Draconibacterium halophilum: one gene and its partner. The protein of the gene in region 2 binds, or shares a complex with, the protein of the main gene of each other region. Links are inferred from orthologs where the notes say so. Each region holds a gene or a part of one and is shown on either strand. Other genes may lie near its edges.

Region 1 (8,172 bases), 3.5 Mb from region 2 along the record:
ATTTCAATAAGAAAAAGATCGCCGCCTTCTTTTTCTGCCAGGTGAAGAGCCATGTTTCGCACACGGTAAATGTGCCACCAATCGTGCCCCGAACTATCGGCTTCAAAGTACTGTTTTATAAAGTTTTCAGTAGCCGAAACCAGCTCATTTTGTTGAATATTAGACCCCATAATTCGAATTTTAGTTGTTAAAACTACTATTTTAAACCATAAAAAAAGTTAAGAATTTTTCCGAAATGCTATAAGTTGCATTCGTTCAGTTATTTGTGAGTAGGATGTGTTTCGTAGAGGAAAATGAAGTCACATAACCACCACAGATTTTTTGCTATTTTTGGCGCGTTTATTTGAGCAAACAGATTTGCTTTAAGAGAGACAGAAAATATGATTAACAAAACAAGATTGACTTTGCCGGCATTGTTTTACAATTCGGTGGAGAAATTTGCGGATAATACCTCGGTAAAGTTTGCCGGTGAAGAGGATTTCACTTACAAACAAATGGGAGAGGATGTGGAGCTTTTGGCGGAACTTTTAGTAGGACTGGGCATTGGTAAAGGCGATAAAGTAGCCATTTTAAGCACCAATATGCCAAACTGGGGAAAAGCTTTTTTTGCTACTTCGGTAGTTGGGGCAGTGGCTGTTCCTATTTTACCCGATTTCCATTCGAATGAGATTGAGACGATTATAGAACACTCCGAATCAAAATTGCTGTTTGTTTCCGAGGGGCTCTACAAATCGGTGAGTCCGGGTGTTTCTGATATTGTAGAGCATATGGTTTTGGTGGATAACTTTGCTGTAATTCCCAAACAAATGCCGGCAGAACTTTTAACGAAATTAACTTCTTCGTTGCCTCTAACCACCCGTAAGTTTTTACCTGTTGATGTGGTGGAAGAAGATCTGGCATCGATTATTTATACATCGGGTACTACGGGTAGCTCAAAAGGAGTGATGCTTACGCACAAAAATCTGGCGTGGACAGCGCAACAAAGTCGTACGTTACAGCGGATAACTCCTGTCGACAGGTTTATTTCCATATTGCCACTGTCGCATACACTCGAAAATACGGTGGGCTTTTTATTGCCGTTCATGTACGGCGCATCGGTTCATTATCTGCGGAAACCTCCTGTAGCATCGGTGTTAATGCCGGCATTGCAAGAGGTTAAGCCTACTGTAATGTTATCGGTGCCACTCATTATCGAGAAGGTTTACAAGGCAAAAATTCAACCAGCTTTCCAAAAAAGCGGGATGATGCGTTTTCTAACTTCGTTTGCGCCAACACGAAAATTAATGCATAAAATTGCGGCTAAAAAGCTACATAAAACATTTGGCGGGCACTTGCACTTTTTCGGAATTGGTGGTGCAAAACTTGACTCAACAGTTGAACGCTTTTTATTTGAAGGCGGATTCCCGTACGCCATTGGTTATGGATTAACCGAAACGGCACCTCTGTTATCAGGGGCAGTAGGAAAATACAGGAGAGTAGGTTCTGCTGGAATTGCCATGAAAGGTGTCTCATTGCGCATCGCCAATCCTGATCCGGCAACCGGTGAGGGCGAAATTCAGGCAAAAGGCGAGAATGTTATGAGAGGTTATTATAAAGCTCCTGACATTACCAAAGATGTTTTTACCGAAGATGGCTGGTTTCGCACCGGTGACCGGGGAATGTTTGATAAACAAAATTTGCTGCACATTAAAGGCCGTATAAAAACGATGATTGTGGGGGCCAGTGGCGAAAATATTTACCCCGAAGAAATTGAAACGGTGATTAACAAAATGCGTTTTGTATTGGAATCGCTGGTGGTTGAAAAGAAAGGTAAACTGGTAGCCATGATTCATTTGAACACCGAGGAAATGGAAGAACATTTTAAACAATTGAAAGAGGACGCACAGCATTATTTTACTGAAAGATCGGATGAAATATTGGAGGAGATCATGAAAAAAGTGAACCAGGAAGTGAATAAGTTTTCGCGGATCAATCAGGTTGTATTGCAGCCAAATCCTTTTGAACGTACGCCAACAAGAAAGATTAAGCGCTTTTTATACGCTTAGCTATCACGATATTTTAACAATTAAGGAAGGACGTATGAAGTCTTTCCTTTTTTTGTTTGTCTGCCTGGGAATAATGACAGACAATCGATTAGAAATTGTTACTTTTGTAGCCACAAAAATCACGTAGTAAATGGTAACGGAATCAAGATATAGTGCAAGGGGGGTTTCGGCCTCGAAAGAAGATGTGCACGAAGCAATTAAGAATGTAGACAAAGGTCTTTTTCCAAAGGCATTCTGCAAAATTGTTCCCGATATTTTAGGGGGCGATGCGGAATGGTGCAATATTATGCACGCCGATGGGCAGGAACAAAATCGGCATTGGCGTACATGTACTGGAAAGAAACCGGCGACGTATCGGTGTGGAAAGGAATAGCTCAGGATGCATTAATCATGAATGTTGACGACTTGCTTTGTGTTGGTGCAACCGATAATATTTTGGTGTCGTCGACCATTGGCCGTAACAAAAACAATATTCCGGGCGAAGTTATTGCAGCTATCATTAACGGAACCGAAGAGTTGCTTGCCAACCTGCGCGAAATGGGTGTGAGCATTTATTCAACCGGCGGAGAAACTGCTGATGTCGGTGATTTGGTTCGCACAATCATTGTTGACTCAACGGTTACTTGCCGAATGAAAAAAGCAGATGTGGTGTCGGCCGATAAAATTGCTGCCGGAGATGTAATTGTTGGTTTGTCATCATCGGGAACGGCAACTTACGAAACGGAATACAACGGTGGAATGGGAAGTAACGGATTAACTTCGGCCCGCCACGATGTTTTTGCCAATTATCTGGCCGATAAATACCCGGAGAGTTTTGATCCGGAAGTTCCGTCAGACTTGGTTTATTCAGGGGGAAAAAAGCTGACTGATGCTATTGAAGGATTAAATATTGATGCCGGCAAGCTGGTACTTTCGCCAACACGAACTTATGCTCCGGTAATTAAAAAAGTGCTGGACAAGTATCGCTCACAAATTTCAGGAATGATTCATTGTTCGGGAGGAGCGCAAACAAAAGTATTGCATTTTGTCGAGAATGTTCATGTTGTAAAAGATAATATGTTTCCGGTACCGCAGCTGTTCAAACTAATTCAGGAGCAATCGGGTACCAACTGGAAAGAAATGTACAAGGTGTTCAACATGGGGCACCGTTACGAAATATACTGCAGTGCCGATGTGGCCAACGAGATTATTGAAATCTCAAAATCGTTCAACATCGATGCACAAATTATTGGAAAAGTTGAACCTTTCGACGGTAAGAAATTGACAATTAAGTCGGAGAAAGGGGAATTCATTTATTAAAGAAAACCATGGCAGAATACGCATTATTAGAAAAGTTTGAATCGATAAAGCACCGCTTCGAGGAAGTAGAGCAGCAGATTACCGATCCTGAGGTGATTGCTGATATGAAGCGTTACGTAAAGCTGAATCAGGAATACAAAAACCTGCAAAAGTTAGTTGAAAAGTTTCAGGAATTTAAAAATCTGGTTGATAATATCCAGACCGGGAAAGAAATGCTGGCCGAGGAAAGCGATGAAGAAATGCGCGAAATGGCGCGTGAGGAAATCGAAGAGTCGGAAAAACGTATCCCTGAACTTGAGAAGGAAATAAAAATGTTGCTTGTTCCGGCCGATCCGGAAGATGCCAAAAATGCAATTCTTGAAATCCGTGCCGGAACCGGTGGCGATGAGGCAAGTATTTTTGCCGGCGACCTGTTCCGCATGTACAGTAAGTTTTGCGAACAAAAAGGCTGGCGTATGGAAGTTACCAATGCCAACGAAGGAACCGCAGGTGGTTTTAAAGAGATTGTTGCCAATATTAGCGGCGAAGGTGTTTACGGCGTTATGAAATACGAATCGGGAGTGCACCGTGTGCAGCGTGTACCACAAACCGAAACACAGGGACGGGTGCATACGTCGGCAGCAACAGTAGCGGTTTTGCCTGAAGCGGATGAATTTGATGTGGAATTAAAAACCGAGGATATCCGTCGTGATGAATACTGTTCGTCAGGCCCTGGTGGACAGTCGGTGAATACCACTTATTCGGCCATTCGTTTAACGCACATTCCAACCGGAATTGTAGTTACTTGTCAGGATCAGAAATCGAAGCTGAAAAACCTTGACAAAGCAATGGGAGAGCTGCGTACCCGATTGTACAATATGGAGTACCAGAAATATATCGACGAGATTTCATCGAAACGGAAAACAATGGTTTCTACCGGCGACCGGTCAGCGAAAATTCGTACGTACAACTGGCCACAGGGAAGGGTTACCGATCACCGTATTAACCTTACTATGTACAACTTGCAGGCAATTATTAATGGCGAAATTAGTGAAATCATTGAAAAATTGATGCTCGAAGAAAACGCCGCAAAACTTAAAGAAGCAGAAATTTAAAAACAATAAATGGAGGTTTTCGGACTTCGGTCCCCAGACTTCTAACTTTTTTATCATGAATCAACAACAACTATTTGAGCAGATCCAAAAAAAGCGCAGTTTTCTTTGCGTGGGTTTGGATACCGATATTCAAAAAATTCCACAACACTTGAAAGATACGTCTGACCCGGTCTTTTCATTCAACAAAGAAATTATTGATGCCACTGCCGGGTTTTCGGTGGCTTATAAACCCAATCTGGCATTTTACGAAAGTTTGGGATCGAAAGGAATGGAAAGCCTGGAAAAAACTGTGAGGTATATAAAATCTAAATTCCCTGAAATTTTTGTGATTGCAGATGCCAAACGTGGAGATATTGGCAATACATCGAATTTATATGCACGTGCATTTTTCGATCAGCAGGATTTTGATGCGGTAACCGTTGCGCCCTACATGGGCGAAGACTCGGTAAAACCGTTTATGACTTACCTCGACAAATGGGTGATTCTTTTGGCGCTTACATCAAATAAAGGAGCATCCGATTTTCAGTTTATCGAAGACAAAGAAAGTGGCGACAAGTTGTTTGAAACGGTTTTAAAAACATCGCAAAACTGGGGAACCACAGAGAATCTGATGTATGTAGTTGGAGCTACAAAAGCGGAGAAACTGAAAGAAATTCGCACGATTGTTCCTAATCACTTTTTGTTAGTACCGGGCGTGGGAGCGCAAGGTGGTAGCTTGCAGGAAGTAGCAAAAAACGGAATGAACAGCAAATGTGGTTTGTTGGTGAATTCGTCGCGTGGAATTATCTACGCTTCGTCGGAAACTGATTTCGCAACAAAAGCTGGAGCAGCAGCAGCAGGAGTTCAGAAAGAAATGGAAGTGCTGTTGAAAGAGGCCGGATTGATTTAGATTGTAAGAATTAAAGAAAGGCAGTTTACCTAAGCGCTAAGCGCTTAGAATCAAAAGCATAAAAAAGGGATGTCGTTTATTCGGTATCCCTTTTTCGTCATTCTGAACTTGTTTAAGAATCTTTTTCAAGTAGATCCTGAAATGAATTCAGGATAACGATTTTTCACAATAATACTGTTTTAAATCTGCTCCCAGCCGCTACGGTAAGTGTGCCTGATCCACTCTTCGGCCATTTTTTGCGCCGATAGAGTTTCGTAATCTTTGTTAAAAGTCGGATCACCGTTAATTACATCAAAATTGTCTTTTTTCAATACGCGAATGGTATCCGATGGACGAATATTTGTAAATCGCATATTCGGTCCGTCCCACTCCAACTTGCGCTGAAGGCTTTGCAATCGAACAGCCAGCACACCCATAACAACCATTTCGTTTAATGGGCCGGCATAGGCAAAATTCGACGAGGCTTCAACACGTGCATCTTTACTTTCTTTGCAGGCTCTTATCCAGTCTTGTTCATGTCCGCCTTCCATGGCATTATAAATGCGTCGAATCGATTTATCCGGCTCTTGAAAATGAGCCATTTCTGCTGTTGGCAATAAGGTTGGATTAGCAGCGTAAGTGCCACACATAATCTTCCCTTTTGTACCGTAGAAAATACAACCACCACCGTCGTCGCCCATCTGTTCGCCATCTTTTAATTCATCGGGTCGTGGTGGCATAAAACCACCGTCGTACCAATTTACGGTAACTGCGGGCATGGCTACTTTTGGGAGATTATCACGGCGATCAAATTCGTAACGTACAAACTCTGCATTTGGTGCCGAATCATTATTAAATGGTGTTGAACTGCCTTCAACTGTTTTCGGATATTTTAAGTTTAATGCTTTAAAAACAGGATCGAGAATATGGCATCCCATATCGCCGAGTGCTCCGGTTCCAAAATCCCACCAGCCACGCCAGTTCCATGGGTGGTAAATGGGGTTGTATTCCGTAAACTTTGCCGGGCCTATAAATAAATCCCAATCCAGTGTTTTGGGAATTCTTTTGCTTTTTTCCGGTCGGGTTAAACCCTGTGGCCATATCGGGCGGTTAGTCCAGGTGTCAACATGGGTAACCTCACCAATTGTTCCGGCCCAAATCCATTCGCAAATCTGGCGAATACCGTCGGCCGAATTTCCCTGGTTGCCCATTTGTGTGGCAACGCCGTAACGTGCTGCGGTTTCGGTCATAATTCGCGATTCGTAAACCGAATGCGTCAATGGTTTCTGTAGAAAAACATGTTTCCCTTCGCGCATAGCCATTAATGCCGGCAGGGCGTGGGTATGATCCGGAGTAGCAATCATTACCGCGTCAATATCTTTCTGCTCTTCCAGCATCACCCTGAAATCTTTGTACTGCTTGGCCCGGTACCAACGCTCAAATGCGTTTCTTCCGGCGTAATCCCAGTCTACATCGCATAAGGCAACGATGTTTTCGGTTTCCATGAATTTCAGGTTGGTAAAACCTTTTCCTCCAACACCGATTCCGGCAATATTTAGTTTGTCGCTGGGTGGTTTATGACCAAGCCCTGCAATAACATTAGAGGGAAGAATTGTAGCGGCGGCAATACTTGCTGCCGTTGTTCCTATAAATTTTCTACGTGATAAATTGCTCATTTTCTTGTTTTCGAAAAAAATCACGGGAAAATAGAAAAAATAAAAGGCTTAACCTATTGATTAAGGTTTTTGAAGAAAGATTAACACTAATTTGCTGTAAACAAAAAAGGAGCGACTTATAAAAGCCGCTCCTTTAACGTTTCATGGCGTTGAAATTATTTTAGACTACTCAATTGGCAGAATAACCGCATCGATTACATGTATGATTCCATTTGATGCTGAGATGTTAACAAAATCGGGAACAAGATTTGCAGTATTTCCAACTGCCCAAATTTTCAGGTCTTTGTCAACCTTAAAGGTTGCACCTTCTAGCAGTGTTTCAATCGTTCTTGGATTCTTTTTAGGAACTACACTGTTTGCAGCTCTTCTTCCATCAGTAACATGGTACAGTAGAACATTAAGAACTAAGTCTGCCGGAAGGTCGCTAATGCTTTCCACTCCCAAGGCGTCGTAAAGAGCCATAAATGCATCGTTGGTTGGTGCAAAAACCGTATACTGATCGGTACCGTTTAAGAACATGTCAACCAATTCAGTTTCCAATTCTTCGTCAACATAAAAAAGTGCTCCAACTAACTCTGAAAAACCTGCATCGATAGCAATTGCGGCAATGGATGCGTCACCGGGAGGCAATGCTTTACCAGCTTTTAATGCTGAGTCTTCACTAAATTCACTTTGTGGGATGTAGTCGTCGTTTTCTTTTTCACAACTTACAAATGCCATACTTACAGCTATTGCTGCTACAATGGTTAAACTTCTTAAGCCAAACATGTTTTTTAAATTTCTTGTTTTCATTTCTGTAGATTTTTAATGAGTTTAAAATGTAATTACACTCAAAACAGTAAACAATTCATTAATGTTTAATAAAGAATTAAAAAAAATAAACAAAAATAAAAATATGGCTGAAATATGCCTGTGCAATGCTTTATATACAAGGGTTTATGTATAAAAGTTAAAGAAAGTTAAAAAAGATTATATAGGGAACATATAAATTAAAAGCAAAAAAAACCGAAAAGAGAAGTACGGTTTTAACTCATATTTTGTGCTAAGCGCTTAGCTTGCTTTTAATCCTTCGCTGGCGCGATTTTGTAAATCGTGCCTCAGCCTATAAGGCTGAAAAAGTAAAGCTTCACTTTTTGAGTGTATCAAAAGGTTCCGATTACAAATCGGAACCAGCGAGGAATAAAATTATT
Region 2 (6,568 bases):
GAAACTTCCCGATGCTACGATCGGGACAGGCAGTCGTACCTCCTCAAACCTGCCGGCCGGCAGGCGGGCATCAGTAATTTTTGAACGTCGTCACCACTTGTTTTCCGGTTCATCAGCCGAGGCCAGGCTTCGATGTCGCTGACGTTACAATTGTAGACGGCCTCTTTTGGTCTTTACGCGGAGTTGAAATAAAATTTTAGGGAGAGCGGGAAGCTCCGGGTGTGCGAGGAGATCACCCGTCCGAACTTCAGTTTTATAAGAACGTAGAGTGAAGGCAAAAAGAAGACTTGACTTTTTTGCTTCGTTTTTGTGGTAAGACAAAAATGAAGGCCGCCGGCAGGCCGCAATTCCGAAGATTTTGGGTGTCGTTTAATAGTTGCAATCTGCCGTCTTGGATGATTCTAAATAGCCGTATTTCGGTAAATTACCAATTTGTCTTTCCCTATTGATTCCGATTGTCCTGTAGTTCCGGGCAGAGAAGGTGCTTTTATACCACTGCCAAACTGCATGTGCCCGGTGTAAACATGAGCTTCGTCCCACAACCCGGCATCAATAAAAGTATGTAGTAGTTGCCGGCCTCCTTCTACAATTAACGAGAGTACATTTTTTTGATGCAGCACTTCCAGCATTTGAGGAAGAAGCTGAGCTGAGAAATCAATTTTAATGAATTCTGTTTTGTTGTGGGTATGGTTTTTAAGTGCGTTAAAAACAATTGTTTCTGTTGAGTTATCAAATAAGTTGAGCTTCTTATTCAAACGTAACTCCCGGTCTAAAACAATTCGCAAAGGATTTTTTCCTTTAATAAGCCTGACTGTTAGCGAAGGGTTATCTTTTTCGGCGGTGTTTGTGCCCACTATAATTGCATCTTCTTCCGCACGCATTTGATGAACCCGCAATAATGCCCGCGGACCGGTAATCCAGGTTGGCTCTCCGTAGTTTTCAGCACTTCGTTCAACATCAATAAACCCATCAGTAGTTTGTGCCCATTTTAGCAAAATGTAGGGGCGTTGTTTCTGGTGAAAAGTAAAAAAGCGCCGGTTCAGCTCGTCGCATTCTTTTTTCAGAATACCTGTTTTTACTTCAACACCGGCATTCTGTAGTTTTTCTATTCCTTTTCCGGCAACTTTGGCAAACGGATCGATGCTGCCAATTACCACACGCGGAATTTGTTTCTGGATGATCAGGTTGGAGCAGGGAGGTGTTAAACCGTAATGTGCACAGGGTTCCAGCGAAACATAAATGGTGCTTTCTTTCAGTTTTTCCGCGTCGGTAACCGAGTTTATGGCATTCACCTCGGCATGCGCCTGCCCGTGTTTTTGGTGATACCCTTCGCCGATTATCGTGTTGTTGTACACGATAACACAACCCACCATCGGGTTGGGCGAAACATGTCCGGCACCCAGGCGGGCCAGCTCGATACAGCGAGCCATATATTTTTCTTCGGTTGTCATTTTCAAAGAAAGACTAAATTTGTAGCAACAAAAGTACACAATGCAGAAAACTATTCAATACATCCGTGCAGAATTGGCACCGTATTATCCCGAAACCGAAATTTCAGGGTTCATACAAATGATTATGAATAGCGTGTTGCGAATGTCGTACACGCAAATGATTTTGGAAAAAGACCGGGTGTTGGAAACAACTGAATCGGACGGGATAAACGTGATTGTTGAGCGACTGAAAAGACACGAGCCCATTCAATATATTTTGGGTGTTGCCGAATTTTATGGATTACAGCTGGATGTGAAACCGGGAGTTTTGATTCCCCGGCCGGAAACCGAAGAGTTGGTGGAGTGGATTAGCAAAACAGAAATTCCTGAGCAGGCAAGAATCCTCGACGTTGGCACAGGCAGCGGTTGTATTGCACTGGCATTAAAAAATGAGTTGCCCACTGTTGAGATCATGGCTGTTGATGTATCGGAAAATGTACTTACACTTGCAACCGGGAATGCAATAAGAAATGAGCTTGAAGTTACATTTAAACAAGCCGACATATTAAACTGGCCACAATATTCGTGGCCACAATTTGATGTAATTGTAAGTAACCCGCCTTATGTAATGGAACGCGAAAAAAAGCAGATGGAAGCCAATGTGCTGGAGTACGAACCCGAATTGGCGTTGTTTGTGAGCGACACCGATCCGCTGATTTTTTACCGGGCCATTGCAAAGTTTGCTTCAAAACAATTAAATGAAGGTGGATTCCTGTTTTTTGAAATTAACGAAAACCTGGGAGATGAAATGGTGGGGCTTGTTAACCAGTTGGGATTTAAGTCGATAGAATTACGTCGCGATTTGAATAATAAAAATCGCATGCTTCGATGTCAAAAATAAATGGTTTCGATATCATGAAAAACAGATTTTACCGTTTGTTTTTGAAAACGATTATTTATTTTGCAGTGACTAAATCTAATAAGTGAGAAAAGTAATCCTTAAAATACTGTCTCTAGTCAATATTCTTCTGGCGTTGGCTCTTGCGGCATCGTATCTTTCGGTGTACATCCCGCCCGATAAATACTGGCTGCCGTCGCTATTCGGAATGGCCTATCCATTTTTACTGGGTGGCAACATCATATTTATTGTACTCTGGATTTTGTTTAAACCGCGTTACACATTGTTGTCGTTGGGGGTAATTCTTTTAGGCTGGGGTTACGTTACGCGTTTTATGCAGATCAATGGCAAAGGCAGCGAGGAGGCAAATATTAAAGTAGTGTCCTATAATGTGAAACACTTTGTAGCCGACACCAGCGGAACTCAGAAAGAAAATGCAACAAAAATTATCTCGTTTTTAGCTGATCAGAATGCAGATATTATTTGCTTGCAGGAAGCCCGTTTGCGAAAGAACAGCATTTTTAACCTGGCACAAACGGTTAAAGACCTGCAATCGATAAAACACTACCAGTTTGCACGCTCGAGTACAACCTACGGGTCGGTAACCATGACCCGCTACCCGATTGTAAACATGGGAGAAATCAGGTTTGAGAACTCACGAAATATTACCATTTATACTGATGTTTTAATCGACACAGATACCGTTCGGATTTTTAATATTCATTTACAGTCGTATCACATCAATCCTGATAAATATTCAATTATTGAATCGCCGGGATTAAACGAAGAAAAGGATTTGGAAGAGGTGAAAGAAATGGGAGCGAAATTTAAAGAGGCCTTTCAGTTGCGGGCCGAACAAGTTCGCGAAATTCGCAAATATGTTGATGAGTCGCCTCATAATGTGATTGTTTGCGGCGATTTTAACGATACTCCGGTTTCTTTTTCGTACCGTACTTTGGCCAGCGGATTAACTGATGCTTTTGTGAATTCAGGACAGGGGATAGGACGTACCTACATTGGAAAGCTGCCTTCGTTCCGAATTGATTACATTATGCATGGCGATGGTTTTGAGTCGTACAATTTTGAAACACTCGATTACCGCATGTCCGATCACTTACCGGTTAGCTGTAGCCTGTTAAAAATGGATTAGTGATGTGCAAGTAATTTTACGGCAACTTCTTTATCGGTTTTAAGTTGCTTCACCAATGCTTCAATGCCTGAGAATTTCTGCTCTTCCCTGATTTTGTCGATAAAAATGAGGGTGATATTATTGCCGTACATATCTCCTGAAAAATCAAAAATATTTACTTCTATACTTCGGTTATCGGCATTGTTGTTAAAGGTTGGTCGCGTGCCAATATTCAGCATTCCTTTATACTGCTTGTCTTCAATCTCAATTAAAACAGCATACACACCGTAACCCGGAATAATTTTATATTTATCAGATGCTTCAATGTTTGCCGTGGGGAAACCCAGTTTGCGGCCCAGTTGCATCCCTTTTACTACGGTTCCGTGCAGTGTGAACTCATAGCCCAGATATTGATTGGCTTTTTTTATATCTCCCGATTGCAGCGCTTCTCTGATTTTTGTAGAGCTAACTTTTTCTGCTTCTACCGACAATGCATCGGTCTTTTTAACCTCGAAATTGTTCTTTTCAGCACATTCTTTCAAGTATTCATAGCCGCCCTCACGGTTTTTGCCAAAGCGGTGGTCGTAGCCCACAACCAAACACCGTGTGCCTATTTTATTCACCAATAAATCTTTTACAAATTGGGTGTATGATAACTCCGCAAACTCTTTATTAAAAGGATAGATAATCAGGTGATCGACGCCAAACTTTTCAAAAAGCTTAATTTTCTCATTTTTGGTTGTCAGCAAACGTAGGCTTTTATCATTTGGCGAAGTAACAATTCGTGGGTGGGGTAAAAGGTAAAGATCACCGTTTCGCCATTCATTTCTCTGGCCAAAAATTTTAACTCTTCAATAACCGACTGATGGCCTTTGTGCAGCCCATCGAAGGTGCCGATAGTTACCACAGGGTTACGGGCATTAAAATCATCAAGCGAATAATGAATCTTCACTGGTTTTGTATAAAATGTTTTGCGCTACAAACCTATTGAAAATTTTAAAGCAATTAAAGGCGTAGTGTTGAATCAGGTTAAAATTATGCGAAGTAAAAAAGGTTTTATAATCGTTTTTGCCCAAATATTATTCATTCAAACCCTTTGTTTATACATTTGTAATCATCTTAATGCACAATTGAACCCATAAAAATTGTTATTTTCTTTGATTGCTATTTTCGATGTATGCAAAATTGTTAATTTTACGGCCTTTATATTGAAACGAGCAACCTTGGTCAGATCACTTCAGGTTTAAACCAATTTGCACGATTACGATGATACCTTATTGGTAGCTTATATTAATCAGATGAAACGAGCATCACAAAATTTGCCCAACGGGAGCAAGATTAAAAGCGAGTTACATGAGTTACCGCTGAATGTGAACAACTTTAATCGAATGACAAACATGACGTACAGAGTTTTATTTTTTTTAGTGGCTGCCCTGCTTGTTTTGGGAGGGTGTAAGCAAGACAAAGAGTTTACAATTCGTGGTAAAATCACACACGCAGAAGACGAAACCATTGTTTTGGAAGAATTGCATACTACTTCGCTGAAAAAGATAGCAGAAACAAAAATCAATACAAAAGGAGAGTTTGAGATTTCGGCAATGACCGGAATTCCGACATTTTATCTTTTAAAACTTAGCGACCAGAACTTTATCACCTTGTTGGTCGACTCGGCAGAAACAGTTACCATTGAAGCCGATGCAGCTAATTTTGATCGCGAATACAATGTTGAAGGATCGCTCGGATCAGCTCAGGTGAAGATGTTGGATTCGAAGCTCAAAGATACCAGACATAAACTGGACTCGCTAAGGTCATTAGATAATTTATATGCCGGCAACCCGGAGTATGATAATGTAAGACCACGATGGGCGGAAGAATATAATGAGATTGTTCAGGAACAAATAGAGTTCTCCACAAATTTTGTTCGCGAAAATCCGTTTTCAATGGCCAGTGTGCTGGCACTTTATCAGAAGTTCAATCCCGAAGATGAATCGTTTATTGTTCGAGATTTGCAGGTGATGAAAACAGCTGCTTCGGCCTTAAATACTATTTATCCAAAATCAGAACAGGTACAGGCACTTTATAACAATACCCTGCAGATTGTGCGTAATGAACAGTCGGCAAATATGCAACGGTTTATTCAGGAACAAGGCGATAACAGCCCTGATATTGTTTTGCCCGATCCTGAAGGAAATGAAGTGGCCTTATCATCGTTGCGCGGCAAAGTAGTTTTGCTGCAATTCTGGGCTGCTGTCGATCGTGGATCGCGAATTCAAAACCCGGTTTTGGTAGAAGCTTACAAAAAGTACCATCGCAAAGGTTTCGAAATTTACCAGGTAAGTGTTGATCAAAATCGGGCTGAGTGGGTAGATGCCATCGATCAGGATAAACTGTCCTGGATAAATGTTGGTGATATGGAAGGAAGTAAACTAGCTGCAGCAGTTTATAATGTGCAGAATATTCCATTTAATTATTTGCTTAATGAGGAAGGCGAGATTGTTGCCAAAAACCTAAAAGGACCGGCTTTAGATAAAGCACTGGCTCGACTTCTCGACTAGTATAAAACTGGCAAATTGACGCAAAAACGAAAAATATATTTTGTCTCAGATGTACACCTTGGAGCACCGGCACTGAATAACAACCGGGAACGCGAGCTATTATTCGCCTCCTGGCTCGATAATATTCGTGAAGATGTTGCTGAACTATACCTGTTGGGCGATATTTTCGATTTCTGGTACGAATACAAAAAGGTTGTTCCGCGTGGTTTTACACGAATTTTAGGACGACTGGCCGATCTGACCGACCGGGGTGTTCCGGTACATTTTTTCACCGGCAATCACGATATGTGGGTATACGATTACCTTGCTGAAGAAACAGGTGTGCAGGTTCATCACGATTATATTTTACGCGAAATTTACGGAAAGCGATTTTTTCTGGCTCATGGCGACGGGCTCGATGCATCGGATAAAGGATATATTTTTCTGAAAAAGATGTTTACCAATAACACCATGCGATGGCTATTTTCGCGGTTACATCCGAATTTCGCATTTAATATTGCACATAAGTGGTCTGCGTCCAGTAGGTTATCAAATTCTGATAATGATGAAGATTTTA

The links. Proteins that work in one complex are often made in the same cells at the same time.
Region 1: the proteins of prmC (region 2) and prfA are in contact, whole or in part, in a crystal structure (PDB 2B3T), measured with the Escherichia coli proteins. The link is inferred for Draconibacterium halophilum from one-to-one orthologs.

Annotation. Positions count from the first base shown.
Region 1 is NZ_CP048409.1:4,781,623-4,789,794, reverse strand. The notes cover bases 2,430-5,395. They hold prfA (peptide chain release factor 1), read left to right. Parts: upstream 2,430-3,352; coding sequence 3,353-4,438; downstream 4,439-5,395. Other genes in these bases: pyrF (orotidine-5'-phosphate decarboxylase), read left to right, coding at 4,494-5,327; G0Q07_RS19595 (AIR synthase related protein), read left to right, coding at 2,430-3,344. Also shown: G0Q07_RS19605 (HD domain-containing protein), read right to left, coding at 1-170; G0Q07_RS19600 (AMP-binding protein), read left to right, coding at 381-2,045; more of G0Q07_RS19595, read left to right, coding at 2,319-2,429; G0Q07_RS19580 (Gfo/Idh/MocA family protein), read right to left, coding at 5,507-6,982; G0Q07_RS19575 (fasciclin domain-containing protein), read right to left, coding at 7,148-7,774. UniProt on the Escherichia coli protein: Peptide chain release factor 1 directs the termination of translation in response to the peptide chain termination codons UAG and UAA.
Region 2 is NZ_CP048409.1:1,266,255-1,272,822, forward strand. The notes cover bases 591-3,411. They hold prmC (peptide chain release factor N(5)-glutamine methyltransferase), read left to right. Parts: upstream 591-1,491; coding sequence 1,492-2,331; downstream 2,332-3,411. Other genes in these bases: ribD (bifunctional diaminohydroxyphosphoribosylaminopyrimidine deaminase/5-amino-6-(5-phosphoribosylamino)uracil reductase RibD), read right to left, coding at 591-1,451; G0Q07_RS05135 (endonuclease/exonuclease/phosphatase family protein), read left to right, coding at 2,414-3,411. In the rest of the region: more of ribD, read right to left, coding at 402-590; more of G0Q07_RS05135, read left to right, coding at 3,412-3,478; G0Q07_RS05145 (TlpA disulfide reductase family protein), read left to right, coding at 4,756-6,012; G0Q07_RS05150 (UDP-2,3-diacylglucosamine diphosphatase), read left to right, coding at 6,028-6,568. UniProt on the Escherichia coli protein: Methylates the class 1 translation termination release factors RF1/PrfA and RF2/PrfB on the glutamine residue of the universally conserved GGQ motif, i.e. on 'Gln-235' in RF1 and on 'Gln-252' in RF2.